One region of the Tsukamurella pseudospumae genome, then DNA from elsewhere that is predicted to be linked to it. Evidence: riboswitches for the same ligand, from Rfam matches in the RefSeq annotation. Region 1 holds a riboswitch; the other holds the start of a gene.
What was found. A riboswitch is a leader RNA that binds a small molecule or an ion and turns the genes downstream of it on or off. The one in region 1 is predicted to bind cyclic di-AMP.
Positions count from the first base shown of each region.

Region 2: linked by a shared signal. The riboswitch ahead of AXK60_RS22220 (transglycosylase family protein) and the one ahead of AXK60_RS01520 (C40 family peptidase) in region 1 are both predicted to bind cyclic di-AMP.

Region 1 is NZ_LSRF01000001.1:331,574-341,594, reverse strand. Features, by position in the region: gene AXK60_RS01540 (aminoacyl-tRNA deacylase) at 1-306, shown strand, start outside; gene AXK60_RS01535 (HpcH/HpaI aldolase/citrate lyase family protein) at 378-1,229, shown strand; gene AXK60_RS01530 (Lrp/AsnC family transcriptional regulator) at 1,236-1,511, opposite strand; gene AXK60_RS01525 (DEDD exonuclease domain-containing protein) at 1,537-3,366, opposite strand; cyclic di-AMP (ydaO/yuaA leader) riboswitch at 3,842-3,993, shown strand; gene AXK60_RS01520 (C40 family peptidase) at 4,008-4,694, shown strand; gene AXK60_RS01515 (NlpC/P60 family protein) at 4,782-5,825, shown strand; gene AXK60_RS01510 (glycosyltransferase family 4 protein) at 5,841-6,971, shown strand; gene AXK60_RS01505 (hypothetical protein) at 7,028-7,546, shown strand; gene AXK60_RS01500 (hypothetical protein) at 7,863-8,153, shown strand; gene AXK60_RS01495 (AMP-dependent synthetase/ligase) at 8,314-10,021, opposite strand, start outside.
Region 2 is NZ_LSRF01000058.1:769,365-779,385, reverse strand. Features, by position in the region: gene AXK60_RS22265 (sacsin N-terminal ATP-binding-like domain-containing protein) at 1-1,774, opposite strand, end outside; gene AXK60_RS22260 (DUF3027 domain-containing protein) at 1,812-2,540, opposite strand; gene AXK60_RS22255 (MFS transporter) at 2,628-4,322, shown strand; gene AXK60_RS22250 (DUF2771 family protein) at 4,336-4,872, shown strand; gene AXK60_RS22245 (hypothetical protein) at 5,080-6,000, shown strand; gene AXK60_RS27860 (cold-shock protein) at 6,236-6,673, opposite strand; gene AXK60_RS22235 (hypothetical protein) at 6,756-6,968, shown strand; gene moaA (GTP 3',8-cyclase MoaA) at 6,974-7,963, shown strand; gene AXK60_RS22225 (MoaD/ThiS family protein) at 7,967-8,206, shown strand; cyclic di-AMP (ydaO/yuaA leader) riboswitch at 8,358-8,519, shown strand; gene AXK60_RS22220 (transglycosylase family protein) at 8,529-9,212, shown strand; gene AXK60_RS22215 (hypothetical protein) at 9,412-10,021, shown strand, end outside.

The DNA of each region.
Region 1 (10,021 bases):
GAGGGTGACTACCTGTTCGCGCTGGTGCCGGGGGACCGGTCGATCGCCTGGCCCAAGCTGCGCGCTGTCGTCGGGGTGAACCGGCTGGCGATGCCGCCCGCCGAGGAGGCGCTGGAGGCCACCGGATACGAGCGCGGCACCATCACTCCGATCGGGGCGCGCGGGGGCTGGCCCGTGTACGTCGACGAGCGGATCGTCGGGGCGACGGTGGCCCTCGGCGCCGGCGCGCACGGCCACAGCGCGATCGTGGACGCGGACGCGCTGATCGCGGCGTACGACGCGACCGTCGCGGACATCTCCGACTGAGAGCGCGCGAACAGAACGCACAAAATTCCATTCCGCGGAATTCGTCGTTCCACGCGCCTAATCTTGACGGCGTGAGTAAGCGCACCGTCTCCCCGCAGATCGCCCGTTCCTGGCTGCTCGTCCCGGCCTCCCACCCCGAGTCGTTCGCCATCGCCCAGGCCAGCGAGGCCGACGCCGTCATCATCGACCTCGAGGACGCCGTCGCCGCGAAGGACAAGGACCAGGCCCGGCGGGACACCGTCGAATGGCTGACCACCGGGCACCGCGCCTGGGTGCGGATCAACGACGCGGCGAGCGAGTACTGGAGCGAGGACTGTGCCGCGCTGAAGCAGTGCGAGGGGCTCGAGGGCGTGATGCTCGCGAAGTCGGAGGGGTCGAGCCACCTCGACGACACCGCGGATCGCCTGCCCGACGGTACGCGGATCCTCGCTCTCGTCGAGACCGCCCGCGGCATGCAGAACGTCGAGCGGATCGCAGCCGCGCCGTCGACTTTCCGGATCGCGTTCGGCACCGGCGATTTCAAGCGCGACACCGCCGTGGGCGAGGACCCGATCGCACTGGCCTACGCGCGCTCGCAGCTGGTGATCGCCTCCCGGGCCGCCCGCCTGCCCGCACCGATCGACGGCCCGACGCTGAACATCGCGCACCTGCCGACCGGGACCGCGTTGGCGAAGGAGATGGGCATGTCGGGCAAGCTCTGCCTGACCCACGAGCACGCGGGCATCATCAACGCGGGGCTCAGCCCCAGCGTCGCCGATGTCTCATGGGCGCACGGATTCATCGACGCCTTCGAGAAGTCGGGCGGCAAGATCACCGACGGCTCCGACCTTCCCCGTCTGGCCCGTGCTCAGAAGATCGTGCAGCAGGCCGCCGACTTCGGCATCGAGGCGGAGGCCGCGGAGGTCAGCCACAGCGGCTACTGACGGCGGTCAGTTCCCGATGTCGAAACCGGCGTCGACGTCCGCGGAGGCGTACTCGCGGAAGGCGATCTGCGTGGACGTGCTCTCGACGCCCTCGATGCGGTTGATCTTCTCGGTGACGACCTCCGCGATCTCGTCGTGCTGCCGCACCCGCACTTTCGCGATGAGGTCGATGTCGCCCGCGCACGAGTAGACCTCGGTCACGCCGTCGACGTTCGCCACGGCCTGCGCGGTCTCGGGGATGCGGTGCACGTCGGCGTTGATGAGGACGATCGCGGTGATCACGTACGCGGCCTTTCGGTAGCTCTACTCACGCGGCATGCGTGGCCTCCTCACTGTATTGCCTGGCGGGCCCGCGCGGATGCGCCGCGGCCGAGCGGGCGTCGCGCCCCGCCTCGCCCGCCCGTTCCGCCCAGCCGAGCCAGCGGCCGGCGCCCGCGATCGGCTCGCCCCACGTTCCCTGCACGTCGACGATGCGGGTGCCCGGCCGCAGCGCCCACCGCCGCAGCAGCGAGGCCTCCTCGGGACTGGCGCCGTGCAGCGTGTCCGCCGGGAACAGCGTGTCGGGCACGTCCGGTGCGGCGACGGTGTCCCCGCTCGCCTCGTACACCGATTCCGCGCCCGCCCGCAGCTGCTCGAAGACCGGCATCGGCGGCACGCCGCGCGGTGCCGTCCCGGCCGCGGCGAGGCGGCCGTGCCGGACGATGGACAGCTCCCAGCCGCCGGCCCCGTCGGGATGGGCGATCGACAGCTCGGGCACGTCCGCGAAGGCCACCAGCGCGTGCGAACGGATCACCAGGTCGACCAGGTGCGCGGTGCGATCGCGCAGCCGGGCCGCCGATTCGAAGAACTCCCGCTCCGCGAGCGCGGCGAGCCGCGCCTGGAGCGCGTCGAAGACCTCCGACGACCGGCCCGAGAGGGCAGCCGCGGCCCGGTCCGCGCGGGGACGGTACAGCGCGGCGGGCTCCGGCGTCGCGACCGAGGCCCGGCACCCGCCGAGGGGCGGCGCACCGTCGGGCCCCAGGGCGCACGTGTGGGCCGCGCCGGCCCGGAGCCTGGTCGTGCACGTGCGGAGGCCGCACGTGTCGGCGAGGAGGTCCGCGAGATCCGCCGCATCCGACCGCGAGCGGACCGGTCCGAGGCTCGGCGCGCCGGCCGGGGCGGACCGTTTGACCGCGAGCCGGGGGAAGGGCTCGACCGTCAGGCAGATCCACCAGCCGCGCTTCGGATACTTCGAACGGCGGTTGTACGGGGGAGTGTGCGCCGCGATGAGGCGCAACTCGCGGGCCGCGGCCTCGAGCGCGTGCGCGCACTCGACGTGGTCCACCCGCTCCGCGAGCCCCACCATCTCCTTGATGCGCCCGCGCGTCTCGCCCGCCGTGAAGTAGCTGCGTACGCGACGGCGCAGGTCGCCCGACGTACCGACGTACAGCACCTCGTTCCCCGGCCCGCGGAAGAGGTAGACGCCCGGACGCTCGGGCAGCGGATCCGCGAGGTGGCGCTTCGCGCGCTGCTGCGGCGTGACCGAGGGCAGGTGCCCCCGCAGCTCTCCGAGCGTATGGATGCCCTGGTTGCCGACGCGCCCGATGAGCCCGTGCAACACCTCGACCGTGGCCCGCGCATCGTCGAGCGCGCGGTGGTTGGGCGTGGTCTCGGTGCGGAACAGGCGCGCCAGCTCGCTCAGCTTGACCGACGGTGCTTCGTCCCGCGTGAGCACCCGGCGCGCCAGCTGGACGGTGCACAGGGACTGCGCCTTCGGCCACGGCGTGCCGGTGGCGGCGGCTGCGGCCTTGAGGAAGCCCATGTCGAAGCGGGCGTTGTGGGCGACCAGGACCGCGCCGTGCGCGAACTCGAGGAAGGCCGGGAGCACGGACTCGATTCGCGGCGCTCCGGTGACCATCGCGGTGGTGATGCCCGTGAGGTGGGTGATGTGCGGTGAGATGCCGCACCCCGGATCGACCAGCGTGCCGAACTCGCCCAGCACCTCGCCGCCGCGCACCTTGACGGCGCCGATCTCGGTGATCGCGTCGCCCCCCTTCGGCGAGCCGCCCGTGGTCTCCAGGTCGACCACGACGAAGGTCACGTCCCGGAGCGCCGGGTCCGTGGCGCCCGTATCGAGGTCGTCCAGGCTGAGCTGCATGCCGAGACCGTAGAACACCCCACCGACAAGTCCTCCCGTCCCGAACGGGCGCGCGAAACTTGTCGGTCGTCCCGCATACCGTCGCCGCGAACGAGACGATCGAACGAAGGGAACCACCGTCATGGCTCTGCACGTCGACTGCGCCACCTGTCCCGCCAAACCCCGCGCCTGTGGCGACTGCTCCGTGGGCTTCCTCCTGGGGCCCGTGGTCGTGGCGGCGCCGGCCGCAGCATCGCCCCCGGCACCGATGATCACGGCCGAACCGGGCCTGAACGACGCGATTGCGGCGTTCGCGAGCGAAGGAATGTTGCCGCGGCTTCGCGTACTGTCTGACCAGTACGAACAAGCCGGATAGACCGCTTCCGAGGTCGATCGGACGGTGCTTCTCGGCGCGTCCGGCTAGACAGCGGCGTTTCCGTTTCGTAATCTTTCTGAGACCTTGCGGAGGAGCCCGGGGCGAAAACCGCTCCGTCTCCCGAGGTCACCGCCTAAGAGGCCGCGAGGCCTCGCCGGGGACCCACACGCGTTATCCGGGGTGAATCGCCGGAGGTTTTCGAGCCTCCGGGGTAGGGCATCTTCCTCGCCCGAACCCGTCAGCTAACTCGGTCGGCGGTCGGGAAGAAACTTAGGAGAAACCCTTCGTGGCGAAACACCGGCTTCAGCCGCAGCCCAGCAAGGGCGCCACCGTTGCGCGCGGTGCCCTCGCCGCGGGCGCAGTGACCATCGGTACGCTCGCAGCTCCCTCGGTCGCGTTCGCAGCGCCCGCCCCTGCCGTTCCCGCGCCGCAGGCGCCGGAGGTCAAGCCGGCCCCCGTGGTGAAGCCCGTCGCGAAGCCCGCGGGCACGGCGAAGCCGGCGGCCAAGGTCAAGCCCGCAGCTGCTCAGGTCGCCGCTACGCGGAACACCACGGCTCGTCCGAACATCGTCACCGGCATCGCGATCGCCCCGAAGCCGGGTGAGACCACGGTCGCCGGCGTGCAGCCCGGCGGCGCGAAGGCCAAGGTCGTGCAGGCCGCGCTGTCGCGCCAGGGCCTGCCCTACTCGTACGGCTCCGCCGGCCCGACCTCGTTCGACTGCTCGGGTCTCGTCTACTGGTCCATGAAGCAGGCCGGTATCACCGTCCCGCGCGACAGCTACGGCCAGCTCGGCGGCGGTCGCGCGGTCGCGATCGCGGACCTCCAGCCCGGCGACATCGTGATCTACAACGGCGGCAGCCACGCCGCCCTCTACATCGGCAACGGCAAGGTCGTCCACTCGGTGAACTACGGCATCCCCGTCAAGGTGAGCCCGCTCAACGAGATGTCCGTGTACTCCGCTCGACGTTACTGACGTAGCCTTGCTGTGATTGCCACCGCAATCACAGCTCGTCGCGGGGCAGGTGCCTCGCGACGTCAGTCTGGAAGGACCCGCTCGGCCGTGTCATCGACCTCTCAGCCCCGCTCCCTGCTGGCGCGCGGCATCGCCGCGTCCGCCGCTCTTGCCATGGTTGCGGGGCTCACCGTGGTCGGCAGTGCCACCGCGGACCCGGATACTGCCGACGCAGCGCTCAAGCAGTACAAGGACCTGTCCGAGCAGGCATCCGCGACGAACGAGGCGGCGAAGGCCGCGCAGGAGGACGCCGCGAAGGCCACCGCCGCCAAGCGGGCCGCCGACGCCACGCTGGTCGCCGCGAAGCGCGAGGTCACCGCCGTTCAGGCGCGCCAGGCCGCGTTGCAGCCGCAGATCGACGCGGTGGTCGTCGCGAACTACAAGGGCTCGCGGACGAACCGCACCTACGCGCTGCTCGTGAGCGACTCGCCGCAGCAGATGCTCGATCAGATGTCCACGCTGGACTTCATCAACCGCGACGTGGTCGCCACCGTCGCCGCGTTCAAGAAGTCGAAGACCGAGGCCGACTCGGCCGCGAAGCGGGCCGACGAGGCGGCGAAGGCCGCCGACACCACGAAGACCGAGGCCGAGAAGAAGGCTGCCGACCTGCGGGAGAAGAAGTCCCGTCTCGCCCAGGAGATCGCGCGGATCAAGGCGATCTACGACCGGTTGACCGGGGCGCAGCGCGGCTCGCTCATCGGCAAGCCGACGCCCTTCGACCCCAGCAAGGTGCCGCCGGGCAGCACCGCGGAGCTCGCCGCCGTGCGCGCCGCGGTCACCCGCGTCGGCATGCCCTACGCCTGGGGCGGTACCGGCCCCGGCCAGTTCGACTGCTCGGGCCTGATGGTCTGGGCCTACCAGCAGTCCGGCAAGTCGTTGCCGCGCACGTCGCAGGCCCAGCTCAGCGGCGGGCAGCCCGTGTCGCGAGACGCCCTGCAGCCGGGCGACATCATCGTCTACTACGCCGCTGCCACGCACGTCGGCATGTACGTGGGCGATGGAAAGGTGGTGCACGCCTCCACCTACGGCGTCCCCGTCCAGGTCGTGCCGATCGACGCGGCGGGCCCCTACAAGGCGGCCGTCCGCTACTAGCTAGGCTCAGTCACCATGCCGCGCACGCTGCTGGTCACCAACGACTTCCCACCCCGCCCCGGCGGGATCCAGACGTACCTCCAGGCGTTCGTCCGGCACCTTCCGGCCGACGAGCTGGTGGTGTACGCATCGCGCTGGCGCGGCAGCGAGGAGTACGACGCCGCGCAGCCCTTCGAGGTGGTGCGCCACCCCACGTCGCTCCTGCTGCCCACCCCCGACGCGTTCGGTCGCGCCCGGGACCTGGTGCGCGATAGGGACATCGAGACGGTCTGGTTCGGTGCCGCCGCGCCGCTCGCGCTGCTCGGCGCCCCGCTCAAGGACGCGGGCGCCCTGCGCACCGTCGCCTCCACCCACGGCCACGAGGTCGGCTGGTCGATGCTCCCGCCGTCGCGCGCGTGCCTGCGCCGCATCGGCGACACCACCGACGTCACGACCTATGTCAGCAAGTACACCCGCGGCAGGTTCGCCGCCGCGTTCGGTCCGCGGGCCGCGCTGGAGCACCTCCCGCCCGGGGTCGACACGGACGTCTTCCGGCCCGACGGTGCCGCCCGCGCGGAGCTCCGACGGCGGTACGGCCTGGGCGACGATGAGCCCGTGGTCCTGTGCCTCTCGCGGCTCGTGCCGCGCAAGGGGCAGGACATGCTCATCCGTGCGCTGCCGCGGATCCGTGCGCAGGTCCCCGGGGCGAGGCTCGTGATCGTCGGCGGCGGTCCGTACGCGGAGACGCTGCACAAGCTGGTGCGCAGCGTCGGCGTCGAGGAGCACGTGATTTTCACCGGTGGCGTCCCCGCCGACGAGTTGGCGGCGCATCACAATCTCGGCGATGTCTTCGCCATGCCCTGTCGCACGCGTGGCGCGGGTCTTGACGTCGAGGGGCTCGGCATCGTCTTCCTCGAGGCCTCGGCGACCGGCAAGCCGGTCGTGGCGGGAGACTCGGGCGGTGCTCCGGAGACGGTGTGGGAGGGCGAGTCGGGGCACGTCGTCCCCGGCCGTGACGTCGACGCCATCGCCGACGCCGTCGCCGGCCTGCTCGCCGATCCCGACCGCGCTGCAGCCATGGGCGCCCGCGGCCGCGAGCTGGTGGGTGAGCACTTCGACTGGCGCCGCCTCGGCCACCGCCTCCAGACCCTCCTGAACCCCTTCTGACCCCCCGCTGGCGCCTGCGGCCGTGCGCAATATTCATTGTGGCGTATGTTCAGTGCATGAGGTGGGCATCGATATGTCTGGTCATGGCCTGCGCGGCGGGCGTCGTCACAGGCTGCGGGGGCGATCGCACGCCGTCGATCAAGGGCGTGACCGTTGATCGCCGGGAGGGCTGTTCGACACCGCTCATGGTGCCTGCGGTCGACTTCACCGAGGGGCCGGTCACGATGTCGGGAAGGGTCAGGTGGAACGGATCCCTGCTCGGTGGCACGGTGAAGAACGCACTGGAACCGTTGTCGGTTCGTGAGAGGTTCGTCGTGCCCGAGGGGGAGGAGCTCGAACGCCTCCGCACCGACATCGCCGACAGGATCATGGGGACATTCCGACAACGAGAGTCGACGTACAGTCTGAAGGTTCCGGTCCGGGCACAGTGGGGCGTGTTCGAGCCTCGCTGCGCCTACCGCGTCGAGCTCTCGTACGACGGTCGAGCGTTCACGATCGATGTCCAAGCAGGCTCCGGCGAATTGGTCAACGGTCTGGCGAACGACGGCGGCGGGTATGCGGGGCCAACGCCATGAGAATGGGCGGCGTCAGTGCACGCCGTGAGATTCGGTGGAACTCTGCGACGGCCCCTCGGCGTGTCGTCGCCGACACGCACCAAAGCTGCGCGGGTTGGGTGAGGGCTGCGTCGATCGTCGTGACGGCGGCTTTCGCGGCGGTCGCAGTGGCCGGCTGCTCCGGTTCTCGCGAACGACTTTCGGCGTCGACGGCGTGGAGCGGGACGAGACGTCCTGCGCCCTCCCTGCACCGCCGTGGACCGTACTCGCTTCGTACGGCAATCTCGGGTACGGGACGAGCACCGTCGAATGGTCGGGTGGGGTTCGCGTTCAGGACGTGCAGGATGCGTTCCGCAGGGCCGACGGTGCCGCAGATGTCGAGTCCCCGACCGGCGACCAGTGGGAGCGGGTACGCAGCGCTGTGAACAACGCCGTGCTCAAGACCTTCCCCGCGCTCAGCTCCCAGGTCACCGTCCGAACCGCCGCGGGCGAGCGGAAGGTGGTGTACGAGTTGCGCTGCCGCTACCGGGTCGCGATGCACCGCGGGGATCAGCGGTTCAGCCTCGATGTCGAAGGCGGATCGGGCCTGTGGGAGGCCACGTCGACGCCCATCGATCAGAGCGGCTGAGAGCTTCGGTGGAACTCTGCGACTCCGGCTCGGCGTGTCGTCGCCGACACGCACCGAAGATCAGGCGGCCGAGGCTCCGGGCCGGGCGGACGGCGGACCGTCGGGTAGGAGAACAGAACCGCCGCACCGGAATCCGGTGCGGCGGTTCTGTGTTCGACGACTACTTGGCGTACATCTCCGCGATGTCGTCGGCGTACTTCTGCGACACGACATTGCGCTTGACCTTCATGGTCGGCGTCATCTCGCCGGTCTCCTCGGAGAAGTCCTCGGGGAGGATCCGGACCTTCTTGATGGCCTCGGCCTTGGACACGGTCTCGTTGGCAACGGCGACGGCCCGGTTGATCTCGGCCACGAGATCGGGATCGGTGCGCAGATCGGCGACGGTGGCCGACTCGGGCTTGCCGTTGGCGGACTTCCACTGCGGGAAGGCCTCCGGGTCGATGGTGACGAGCGCGGCGATGAAGGGCTGTGCGTCACCGACCACCATGGCCTGGGAGATGAGGGCGTTGCCGCGCAGCGCGTCCTCGAGGCCCGCGGGGGAGACGTTCTTGCCGCCCGCGGTGACGATGAGCTCCTTCTTGCGACCGGTGATCGAGAGGAAGCCGTCGTCATCGATCGAGCCGAGATCGCCGGTGTGGAACCAGCCGTCCTCGATCGCGGTCTTCGTGGCCTCCTCGTTGCGCCAGTACCCGCGGAACACCACGGAGCCCTTGAGCATGATCTCGCCGTCCTCGGCGATCTTCGCGGCCTGCCCGGCCAGCGGCCGCCCGACGCTGCCGATCTTCTGCGCGCCCGCAACGTTGACGGTGATGGCCGCGGTGGTCTCGGTGAGGCCGTAGCCCTCCATGACGGTGACGCCGACGCCGCGGAAGAAGTGCCCCAGCCGCGCGCCCAGGGGAGCGCCGCCCGAGATCGCGACCTTGCAGTTCCCGCCGAGCGCGGACTTGAGCTTGCCGTAGACGAGCTTGTCGAACAGGGCGTGCTTGGCCTTGAGCAGCAGGCCGGCGCCTCCGTCGTCCAGCGACTGGCTGTACTCGATCGCGGTCTGCACGGCCGCCTCGAAGATCTTGCCCTTGCCGCCGTCGACGGCGCTCTGCTGCGCCGACGCGAAGACCTTCTCGAAGACGCGGGGCACCGAGAGGATCAGCGTGGGCTGGAAGACCGAGAACTGCGGCACCAGGTTCCGGGTGTCGTTGAAGTGGCCGACCACGGCGCCGCCCTTGAAGCAGGCGATGTTCACGGCGCGCGCGAGCACGTGCGCCAGGGGCAGGAACATCACGTTCGAGCCGCCGCGGATGGCGTCGCCGAAGGGGGAGGCGAGGATCGCGTCGGCCTCGCTCATGAGGTTCGAGTGCATGAGCTCGCAGCCCTTGGGGCGGCCGGTGGTGCCCGACGTGTAGATCAGGGTGGCGAGGTCGTCGGCCTTGACGCCGGCACGCCCCGCGTGGACCTGCTCCTCGGTGACGCCCGCGTCGGCGCCCTCGGCGGTGAGCGCCTCGACGGCGCCCTTCTCCCCGTCCTCGGGGTCGATGCGCAGCACTCGCGCGACCTTGTGCAGGTCTTTCAGCTCGGCGACCTCGGCGGCCTGCTTCGGGCCCTCGATGACCATGAGCACGGCATCGGAATCCTGCAGGATCCAGTCGATCTGGCCGGCGGAGCTGGTCTCGTAGACCGGCACCGTCACGGCGCCGATGGCCCAGATCGCGAAGTCGATGAGCGGCCACTCGTACCGGGTGGACGAGATGAGCGCCACCCGGTCACCCGGCTGCACGCCCTGCGCGATGAGGCCCTTCGCGACGCCGAGGATCTCCTGCTCGTACTGCTTCGAGGTGACCGGCTCCCAGTTGCCCGCGACGAGCCGCTTGACC
Region 2 (10,021 bases), on a different contig from region 1:
CCGCGACCAGCTCGTCCGGCTCGCCGGGCAGGTGCGCCCACCAGTCCTCGGCGCCGTCGAGGCTCGGCTCCGGTTCCGTCGGCAGCGCCTCGCGGAGCACGCCGAAGGACCAGCCCACCCCGATCGCCCGCAGCGCCGCGGCGGGGTGTCGCGCCTCGAAGTCCGGGTCGACGGTGCCGTACGGGTGGTCCGCCCCGAGCGCGGCCCGCAGCGGCGCCCCGGCGGCCAGGAGCTCGTCCGCGGGGTACAGCGCACCGTCGTCGCCCGGGACCGGGAGCGCGCCCAGCCAACCGGGCCCGACGATGCCGTCCTCCCCCAGCAGGCCCAGCACGGCCTCGGTGAGCTCGACGTCCTCGTCGGAGGGCCCCGCCTCCCAGTCGATCCGGCCGACCTCCTCACGGAGCGCGGGATCGCCGAGCAGGTCCGCGGCCGCGAGCCGGCGGGCACCGGCCCGCTCCAGCAGCGGGTGCTGCGCGGCCGGATGCACGACGCGGGCCCAGGTGACGAGGGCGAGCGCATCGGCGCCGCCCGCGACGAGCGCCGCGCCGCGCGCACCGGTGACGACACGGCCGTCGGCGAGCGGGACCGGCAGCGCGCCGAGATCGTCCGCAGACAGGCGTGCCGCGTCGAGCGCCCCGTACACCCCTGCGTACCAGCCGGGTTCGCGATCGCGGGGCATCGCGTCGGCGAGGTCGGCGGCGGTCAGCTCGCGCGCACCGAGCGCGATCAGCCGCGCCGCGTCGGGCGCCGACGAGAACGCCGGCGGCACCAGCGGCAGGGTCTCGGACAGCAGCGCGAACAGCTCGTCGGTGAGCCCCGGCAGCACCGCGGCGCGGTCCGGGCGCAGCCGCGCACCGTCGGGCCCGGGGACCCAGGCGTGCCCGCGCAACTCGTCCTCGATCACCTCGCGGAGCAGCGCGTCGACGGCCCCGGCGGGCGGGCGGCGCGGTGGGAGCAGGGGCATCGGGTCGGGCCGGGAGGCGACGAAGGCGGCGTAGCCGCGGGCCGCGCGCGCGATGTCGGCATCCGGGTGCAGGCGGCGGCGGTCGGGCGTGGTCGGCAGGTCGGCGATGACCCGCACGGGCAGGGTCAGCGGCTCGTCGGTGCGGGTCGGCGCGTGCAGGAACCGCGCGTCTGCGCCGATCACCCAGCGCGCGTGCGGGCCGTGTCCCTCGACCAGGTCGGGACGCCCGGTCCGCTCCCCCTCGACGACGACCGCGGCCAGCGCGGGCAGGTCCAGCAGGAGGTCCTCGGCCTGTTCGGCGAACTCGCCGACCAGCGCGGGATCCGCGCCCACCAGCACGATCTCGGTGGCGAAGCCCGCGCGGGGCGGCGTGTCCAGCGGGTAGGGCAGCCGCATCACGGCGACCTCGGCCCGGCCGGCGTCGGCGCGTGAGCGTTCCGCGGAGAACGCGATCCCGCCCTCCGCGGAACGGATCTCGACGTGATCGGTCACCGTGAGGACCGCGGCGAAGCCGACGCCGAACCTGCCGACGGAGCCCGCGGCACCGTCGGCCTTCGGGGAGACGCGCAGGGCGGCGAGCGAGGCCACGCCCGCCGTGGACAGCGGCGTACCGGTGTTGGCGACGTGCACCCCGTCGGGCTCGGCCCAGACGGCCAGCTCGCCCGGGACGCCGGCCGCGGTCGCGGCGTCGGCGGCGTTCTGCGCCAGCTCGACGGCGACCCGGTCGCGATAGCCGACGTCGACCAGATCGCACTCGGAGGCGAGGTCCTCGGCCGCGCGGGTGGGCGAATCACGCCAGGCGGCGAGCACGGCCGCCCGCAGCGCGGCGGTCCCGAAGGGGTCCCGCTCAGCCGTGTTCGACAGGGACCTTCTCCACTGCGCCGTCGTCGTAGGGCTCGTAGGCCGGGCTCCCCTGGCCCGACGGTGCCGCCACCGACGAGTGCGCGCCGCAGCCGTAGTGCGCGTGCACGACGTGCCCGTCGGCCGAGTACTCGTTGCCGCACGCGCCGAACGCCGCGCCCAGCACGCCGGCCAGCGGCAGGAAGAAGGCGCAGTCGCCGCAGTGGTACCGGGTGGAGCGGGCCATCTCCGACTCGGGGCCGAACGCTCCGGCCAACCACCGCTCCGCCGCGTCCACGCGGCCGATCCGGGACATCACGCGCTCGAGGTTCACACCGATCTCGCCGGCCACCTCGTCGACCGCCGGGTCGCCCGAGAGGGTGTACCCGGGCTCGATGCGCTCGTCGGCCTCCCGGGGCGGCAGCACGTCGCCCGGAGCGAGGTCGCCCGCGCGGACCCGCCGATCCCACGGCACCCACTCGGGGGCGGTCAGGGACCCGGGGCCGGGCAGCAGCGCCGTCTCGGACACCGTCAGCTCGCCACCGGGCGTGGCGGCGATGACGGCGCACCACTGCCAGCCGCGGTACGCGGGCAGGTTCGCCTCGAAGTAGTGGGCCACGGCGAACTCGTCCTCGACGACCGTGGCCACGTGCGCACCCACCGGCGCGCCCTCCTCGGCTTCCAGCACGGCACGCGCGAGGTCGACCGCGGCACCTGACTGCAATGCGGAACTCACCTGAGTGATTGTGCCGGACGCCGGGATCGCCGGTGCACGCGGGCGGCGAACGACCGGTGTCGGCGGCGCCGTCGCCGATGCGGAACAATGGTCCGCGTGAGCGGTCATCCGGGGCAGCAGCAGTATCCCCCCGACGAGCCCCGGCGCCGTCCGGGGTCGGTTCCGCGTGCGCACAGCGGGCAGTCGCCGCGGCAGGGGCCACCGTCGAACGGCGAACCGCACCGCCCGCAGTACGTGTCCAACCATCACCTCCCTCCCCTCGAGGACACCCCGACCCCGTCCGAGCGGCGCGCGACCGAGGACGAGCAGCGGCGGATGCCGCGCAAGATCACCGTCACCCGCGTGGCGGCGATGCGCGGGCGCGAGATCACCGAGGCCGGGATCGCGAAGTGGCACCGGGCCACCACCGCCGACGGTGCCGACAAGTCCGGTCTGACCGCGCTCACCTACCCGGTGATCCTCAACAACGCCGTCGACGCCGCGATGATGGTCGCGCTGGCCAACACCCTGTTCTTCGCGGCGGCGCAGGCCGAGTCCAAGTCGAAGGTCGCGCTGTACCTGCTGGTGAACATCGCGCCCTTCGCGATCATCGCGCCGTTCATGGGACCGCTGCTCGACCGCATCCAGCACGGCCGGCGGATGGCCCTCGCGGCGTCCTTCGTGATCCGCGTCGGGCTCGCGGTGCTGCTCATCACGAACTGCTCGTACGACCCGGTCGCGAACACCGTGAACTTCGATCCCTGGGTGCTCTATCCCTGCGCGCTCGCGATGATGGTGATGAGTAAATCGTTCTCGGTGCTCAAGTCCGCGGTCGTGCCGCGGGTGTTGCCACCGTCGATCGACCTCGCCCGGGTGAACTCGCGGCTGACCCTGTTCGGGCTGGTGGCGGGCACGGGCCTCGGCGGCGCGATCGCGTCCGGCGCCGAGTTCGGGCTCAGCCGGATGCTGCACATCCCCGGCGGCATGTACGCGCTGATGGCGTTCGCGGTGGCCGGAGCGGTGCTGTGCATGCGCATCCCCAAGCGGGTCGAGAACACCTCCGGCGAGGTCCCGACCACGCTGTCCTACACCGGTGCCATGGCGCGCGAGGCCGAGCAGGAGACCGAGACCGGCCGCGCGAAGCTGGGCGCCGCCTTCAAGAACCTGCGCGCGCCGCTGGGCCGCAGCGTCGTGACCGGACTGTGGGGAAACACCACGATCCGCGTGCTCACCGGCTTCCTCACCCTGTACATCGCGTTCTACAGCAAGGCGCAGACGGCGGCCGGCGGCGATCCGTTCGCCTCGCTCGCGATGATCGGCGCGGTCGGCGCCGCCGCGGGGGTGGGCAACTTCATCGGCAACGGCATCGGCGCGCGGCTGCAGCTGCCCCGGCCTGCGCGCATCGTCGTGCAGACGACGATCGCCGCCACCGTCGGCGCGATCGTCGCGGCGGTGTTCGGCAACATCGTGGTGGTCGCCGCGGTCACCTTCATCGCCTCGGGTGTGTCCGCGTTGGGGAAGGTCTCACTCGACGCGTCGATCCAGGACGACCTGCCCGACGAGTCCCGCGCCTCGGCCTTCGGCCGCTCGGAGACCGCGCTGCAGCTCGGCTGGGTCGGCGGTGCCGCGCTCGGCGTGCTGCTGCCGCCCACGCTGTGGATCGGCTTCGCCACCGTCGCCGCGATCATGGTCGTGGGCACTCTGCAGACGGTCCTCACCTACCGGGGCGGCTCGCTCATCCCGAACTTCGGCGGCAAGCGCCCCGAACACGTGCCGCCCACCATGAACACCCACCCACGATGAACGGGGTCGCTCGATGATCAAGCCCAGCCGGAACGTCCTCATCGCCGGGGTGGTGTTCATCGTCGCAGCGGCCGTGCTGTTCGCGTTCACGATCAGCGCCGCGCTGGACAAGCGGGCCGAGCCGCGCCCCCGCCCGGCGCTCCACGCCACCGTCGGGGAAACGAAGGTGGACGTCGGACCGATGCTGTACTGCACCGATGTCCGCACACAGCAGTGCGATCGCGTCGTCGGTGCGATCAGGATGCCCATGACAGCCGGGCAGGCGATCGTGATCTCGCTCCCCGACTACATCACCGAGCGCCCGTGGGACATGCGGATCGAACGGTTCGACACCCGCATCGGGGACTGGAAGGTCGAACAGGTCACCCACGTGAAGCCGACCGCAGCGACCCTCGTCCTGAAGTCCACGGAGGAACTGCGGCTCGCCACCGTCACCATCAGCGTGCCGTCGTCCGTCGAGGACTCTTCGGGGAATCTGCTCGCTCAGGCGTCGTGGGGAATCAACACCCTCCCCGACGACGTCGCGACGAAGCTCGCCCCGTCGCAGTAGCCGCACACCGCACCACGGTCGGTTCGGGTGCGGCTGTATTCCCGCAACCATTCCCGGTCGCACCCGGCGTGCCGGCTGCGTGCGTGTGTTTCGGGTGCGGATGCCCTGTGGATGAATACGCGGCCCGTGTTGCGCAGCGCTGCCGCCCTGTGGATGAACGGCTCCGGCCGCCGATGTCCCACGATCACGTGCGGTTGAATCAGCCGCATGGGGGAGATCATGCCGCGGGCGCACCTGCGGTCCATCGGCTGGAGCAGCAACAAGATCACCAAGGCGGTGCGGGATCAGACGCTGATCCGCCCCGCGCCGGGTGCCTACATCGAAGCCGCATCCCTCGACGCCGATGCACTGTATCGACTCAAGGTCGTGGCGACCATGCGCCGCCGCGCCGGCGCCGCCAGTCACCAGAGCGCCGCCGCGCTGCACGACATTCCCTGGTTCGAGCCGGACCGTTCACTGGTACACATCACTGTCGACCGGCGGCAGGGCGGCGGTTCCCGCGGCAAGGTCTTCCTGCACCCGCGTCCGCTCCCGTCGGACGACATCGTCGAGGTGGCCGGGGTCGTCGCGACCTCACGCATCCGGACCGCGCTCGACGGTGCCTTGACCGGCAACCTGGTTCGCGCGGTCATCGGTTTCGACGCGATTCGGCTCAAGCGGCGGTATCCCCGACCGGAGGACCCGGATCCGATTCCCTACGGCGAGATCGAAGCGTGCATGGCACTGATGGGGCGTCGGCGCGGCTGCGACATCGCACGCAGGGGACTTGCACTGTCGGTGGACAAGAGCGAGTCCGCCGGCGAGTCGTGGGCGCGGATGCAGATGTTCGCGTGGGGGCTGCCGACACCGGAGCTGCAGATCCGCTACGACCTCGACGGCTCCACCTACTACGCCGACTTCACCCTCGGCGAGGCACTCATCGCCGAGTTCGACGGCAAGGGCAAGTACGGCGACACCGACGAGGAGAAGGAAGAGGCGCTCGAACGCGAGAAGACGCGACAGGAGGCGTTCGAGAGGGCCGGTTTCGAAGTGATCAGGTTCGGCTGGCCGGTCCTGAAGCGCGACGGTGCCCTCCGCGCCCTTCTCGCACCGTCACTGCGCCGGCACGGGATCCTCGAAGCCGACTGAGGCTGGCAGAACAGGTGCGAATGCTTCGTCACCGGGCGAAACCGGTGCGGAGGCCGCCAGCGGCCGGGCGAATCGGGTGCGGACAGACTCGCGCACCCGATTCGCGCGGTCGCACCCGGCATGACGGGTGCGCTCGGGCGTACAGGGTGCGGATGGCTTCCCGCACCCGAAATGCCCGTCCTACGCCGCTTCCGCACCCGTTCCACCCGGCCGGACACAACGAACCGGCGCTGAACTACGAATCCAACTCCCGGGCGATCTCGCGGAGCACCTTGGCGATCTGCTCGGAGGCCTTGCGGTCGGGGTAGCGGCCCCTGCGCAGCTCGGGCTGCACGCCCGCGTCGAGCAGCTGGATCATGTCCTCGATGAGCACGTTCAGATCCTCGGCAGGACGACGGTTCGCCGCGGGCCGGCGGCCGCGCGCAGCACTCGCGCCCGCACCCGCACCCGCGCCACGCGAGACCGACGGGGCCGGCTCGAGCACGGTCACCGTCAACGCCTGCGGGCCGCGACGACCCGCGGCCATGCTGAACTCGACCCGCTGGCCCTGCCGGAGGCCGTCGGCACCGTCGGGCAGCGCGGAAGAACGGACGTAGACGTCCTCCCCGCCCTCCTGGGAGAGGAATCCGAAACCCTTGTCCGTGTCGTACCACTTGACCTTGCCGGTAGGCATGTCTTCGTCACCTGCTCTGCGCTCAAAGAACAACAAAACGCGCCCCGCGAACTGCGAGACGCACTGGGACTAGTCTAGACGTGTGGGCAAGTCCGTTTCCGTCGCCGTCTCCGTGTCGATCGCGCTGTTCGCGATCGGATTGATCGCGATCATCGCCCTGTTCGTCACTCCCCTCCTCGCGCACGGCGGCACCGCACCCACCTGGGTGTACGCACTGACCCCGCTGACCCCGGTCGGCTTCCTCGTGGGTGTGGTCGCCGTGATCCTGGGAGGCCGCGCCGAGGACCGCGAGTAGCGGACATGAAACCCCTCATCGACACGTACGGCCGCGTGGCACGCGACCTGCGCGTCTCGCTGACCGATCGGTGCAACCTCCGCTGCACCTACTGCATGCCCGCCGAGGGACTGCAGTGGCTGGCCGGCGAGCACGTCCTGACGGGGCCCGAGATCGACCGGCTCATCACCATCGCGGTGCGCGACCTGGGCATCACCGAGGTCCGATTCACCGGCGGTGAGCCGCTGTTGCGGGCGGACCTGGACCGGATCGTGGCGCACGCCGCTGCGCTGGAGCCGCGTCCGGAGATCTCGCTGACCACGAACGGACTCTCCCTCGCGCGGCACGCCCGGAAACTCGCCGGCGCCGGGCTGGACCGCGTCAACGTCTCCCTCGACACCGTCGACCGCGAGGAGTACGCCCGGGTCACCCGGCGCGACCGCCTCGACGACGCCCTGGCCGGACTGCGGGCCGCCGCATCCGCCGGACTCACCCCGGTCAAGGTCAACGCCGTCCTGGGCCCGGGGCGCCTCGGCGACGCGCGTCCCCTGCTGCGCCTGTGCCTCGACGCGGGCTACGAGCTGCGGATCATCGAGCACATGCCGCTCGACGCCGACCACACCTGGGATCGGGCCACGATGATCACGGCCGAGCACATCCTCGCCGAGCTGCGCCGCGAGTTCGTCCTCACGCCGGACGGCGAGCCCCGGGGCAGTGCGCCGGCCGAGCGCTTCCTGGTGGACGGCGGACCGTCGACGGTGGGCGTCATCGCGTCCGTGACGCGCCCCTTCTGCGGCGACTGCGACCGCGTCCGGCTCACCGCCGACGGTCAGATCCGTACCTGTCTGTTCGCCGCCGACGAGACCGACCTCAAGCCTCTGCTCCGCAGCGGCGCCTCCGACGAGGAGATCGGTGACGCGTGGGCCGCGGCGATGCTCGGCAAGCAGGCGGGCCACGGCATCGACGACCCGACCTTCCTGCAGCCCACGCGCACGATGAGCGCGATCGGTGGCTGACACGTGCTGATCCGCTACTTCGCCGCCGCCCGCGCGGCCGCGGGGGTCTCCGAGGAGACCGTCCCCATGCCCGACGGTGCCTCTGTCGCCGAGGTGGCCGACCTCCTGACCGCCCGCCACCCCGAGCTGGGCCGCGTGCTCACGCGCTGCAGTTACCTGCTCGATGAGGTCGCCGTCCGCGACCTCGAGGCGCCGGCGACGGGGTCGATGCTCGACGTGCTCCCACCCTTCGCGGGCGGCTGATCCTTCCGACACCGGCTCGTGACATCCATCACACTCCACAAAATCACGGTCCGGTAACGGTTGGGCCACGGGCCGGGGTCTGTTACCGTCGCTGAGGGCCGCAGCAGTGGCCACCCGATCGGTCGCAGCGCAGAGCTTCGTCCAGTGTCCGTTTCGGGGAACGCACCATGATCTACACCTGGACGAAGGCGGAGGAACCACCGCGGCCGCAAATGCCGCAGGGCACACGCCCTAGGGGTCAAGCCAGCAATGGCCGAGCAGCCTCTCGCTCGAACCCGACAGCTAACTTCGCACGCGCGTAGAGAGGGAATGACTTCACACGATGACCGCTCGTCACCGCAAGCAGTCCACCACCAGCCTGAGCGCCGCCAAGATCGCCGCCGCCGGCGCGATGCTCGGTGGCGCGGGTCTCGCGCTCGCCGCCCCCGCCGCGAACGCCGCACCCGATTCCCAGTGGGACCAGGTCGCCGCGTGCGAGTCGGGCGGCAATTGGGCCATCAACACCGGCAACGGCTACCACGGCGGCCTCCAGTTCAGCCCGTCGACGTGGGCCGCATACGGCGGCACGCAGTACGCGCCCACCGCCAACCAGGCCACCCGCGCGCAGCAGATCGCGATCGGCGAGAAGGTCCTCGCAGGCCAGGGCAAGGGCGCATGGCCGTCGTGCGGTACCGGCCTCGGTGCCGCGACCCAGCGCACCGTCTCCCCCACCGAGACCTCGAACACCACGCGTCCGGTCACCAAGCCGGTGACCCCGGCCGCGCAGAAGCCCGTCGCCAAGCCCGCCACCCCGGCGGCGCAGAAGCCGGCTGCCAAGCCCGCCGTGAAGCCCGCGGCCAAGCCCGTCGCGAAGCCGGCCGTCAAGCCGGCGCAGAAGCCGGTCGCCGGCCAGACCGCGAACTCGGCCTACGTCCAGCAGGTCATCGCGCAGGCCCAGAACGGCGGCAAGCAGGTCGACCCGGCCGTGCTCGCCATGCTGCAGCAGGCCGCGGCCAAGGGCTACTGAGCCTCCACACACGCTTCCCCCGAAGGGACCGACGGCATCGCCGTCGGTCCCTTCGTTCTTTCACCCCATGCTCGCACGCTGTGAACTGCGACACACCGAATCGATCACGAGGAGGTAACGTTTTGCAGTCGCACATCATCTGCTAGGTTCTTGTCGATCACATTTCGTGACTGCAAAGCACAGTAGGAAGAGAGCCAGGATGACTGCTCGCCCCCGCACCTCGCGCACTGCCGGCAAGATCGCCGCAGTCGGCGCACTGATCGCCGCCGCGGGCCTCGTCGTCGCAGCTCCGGTCTCCGCCGCGCCCGGCTGCCCGTGCGCGAACCCCACCCCCGTGCCGACGCCCGCACCGGGCGCAGCGGCCCCCGCGGCCGCGAAGCCCGCCCCGGCGAAGCCGGCGGCCGGCACTCCCGCCCGGCCCGGCTCGGTGAACGTTCCCGGCGTCGGCGCGGTCGTCATTCCCGGTGTGGGCGGGGTCGGCGGTTCGACGGTGCCCGGGCTCGGCGCCGTCGGCACGGGAACCGGCGCGGTCGCCCCCGCCACGGGCACCCGCCCGGCAGCACCGCGCGGCACCGGCAACGGCACCGGCAACGGAGCGGGCGTCGTGGCGCCGGTCGGCGTGGGCGCCGTCGCGCCCGCGGTCGGCGCAGTGGTGCCCGTCGGTACCGGCACCGTCGCCCCGCGCGGCACCGGCGTGGTGGCGCCTCGCGGCACCGGCACCGTCGCGCCCGTCACGGGGGCGGTCGCACCCCGCGGAGTCGGCACCATCCCCGGCGGCCTGGGTGGCCCGGCCATCGCGGGCGTCGGCG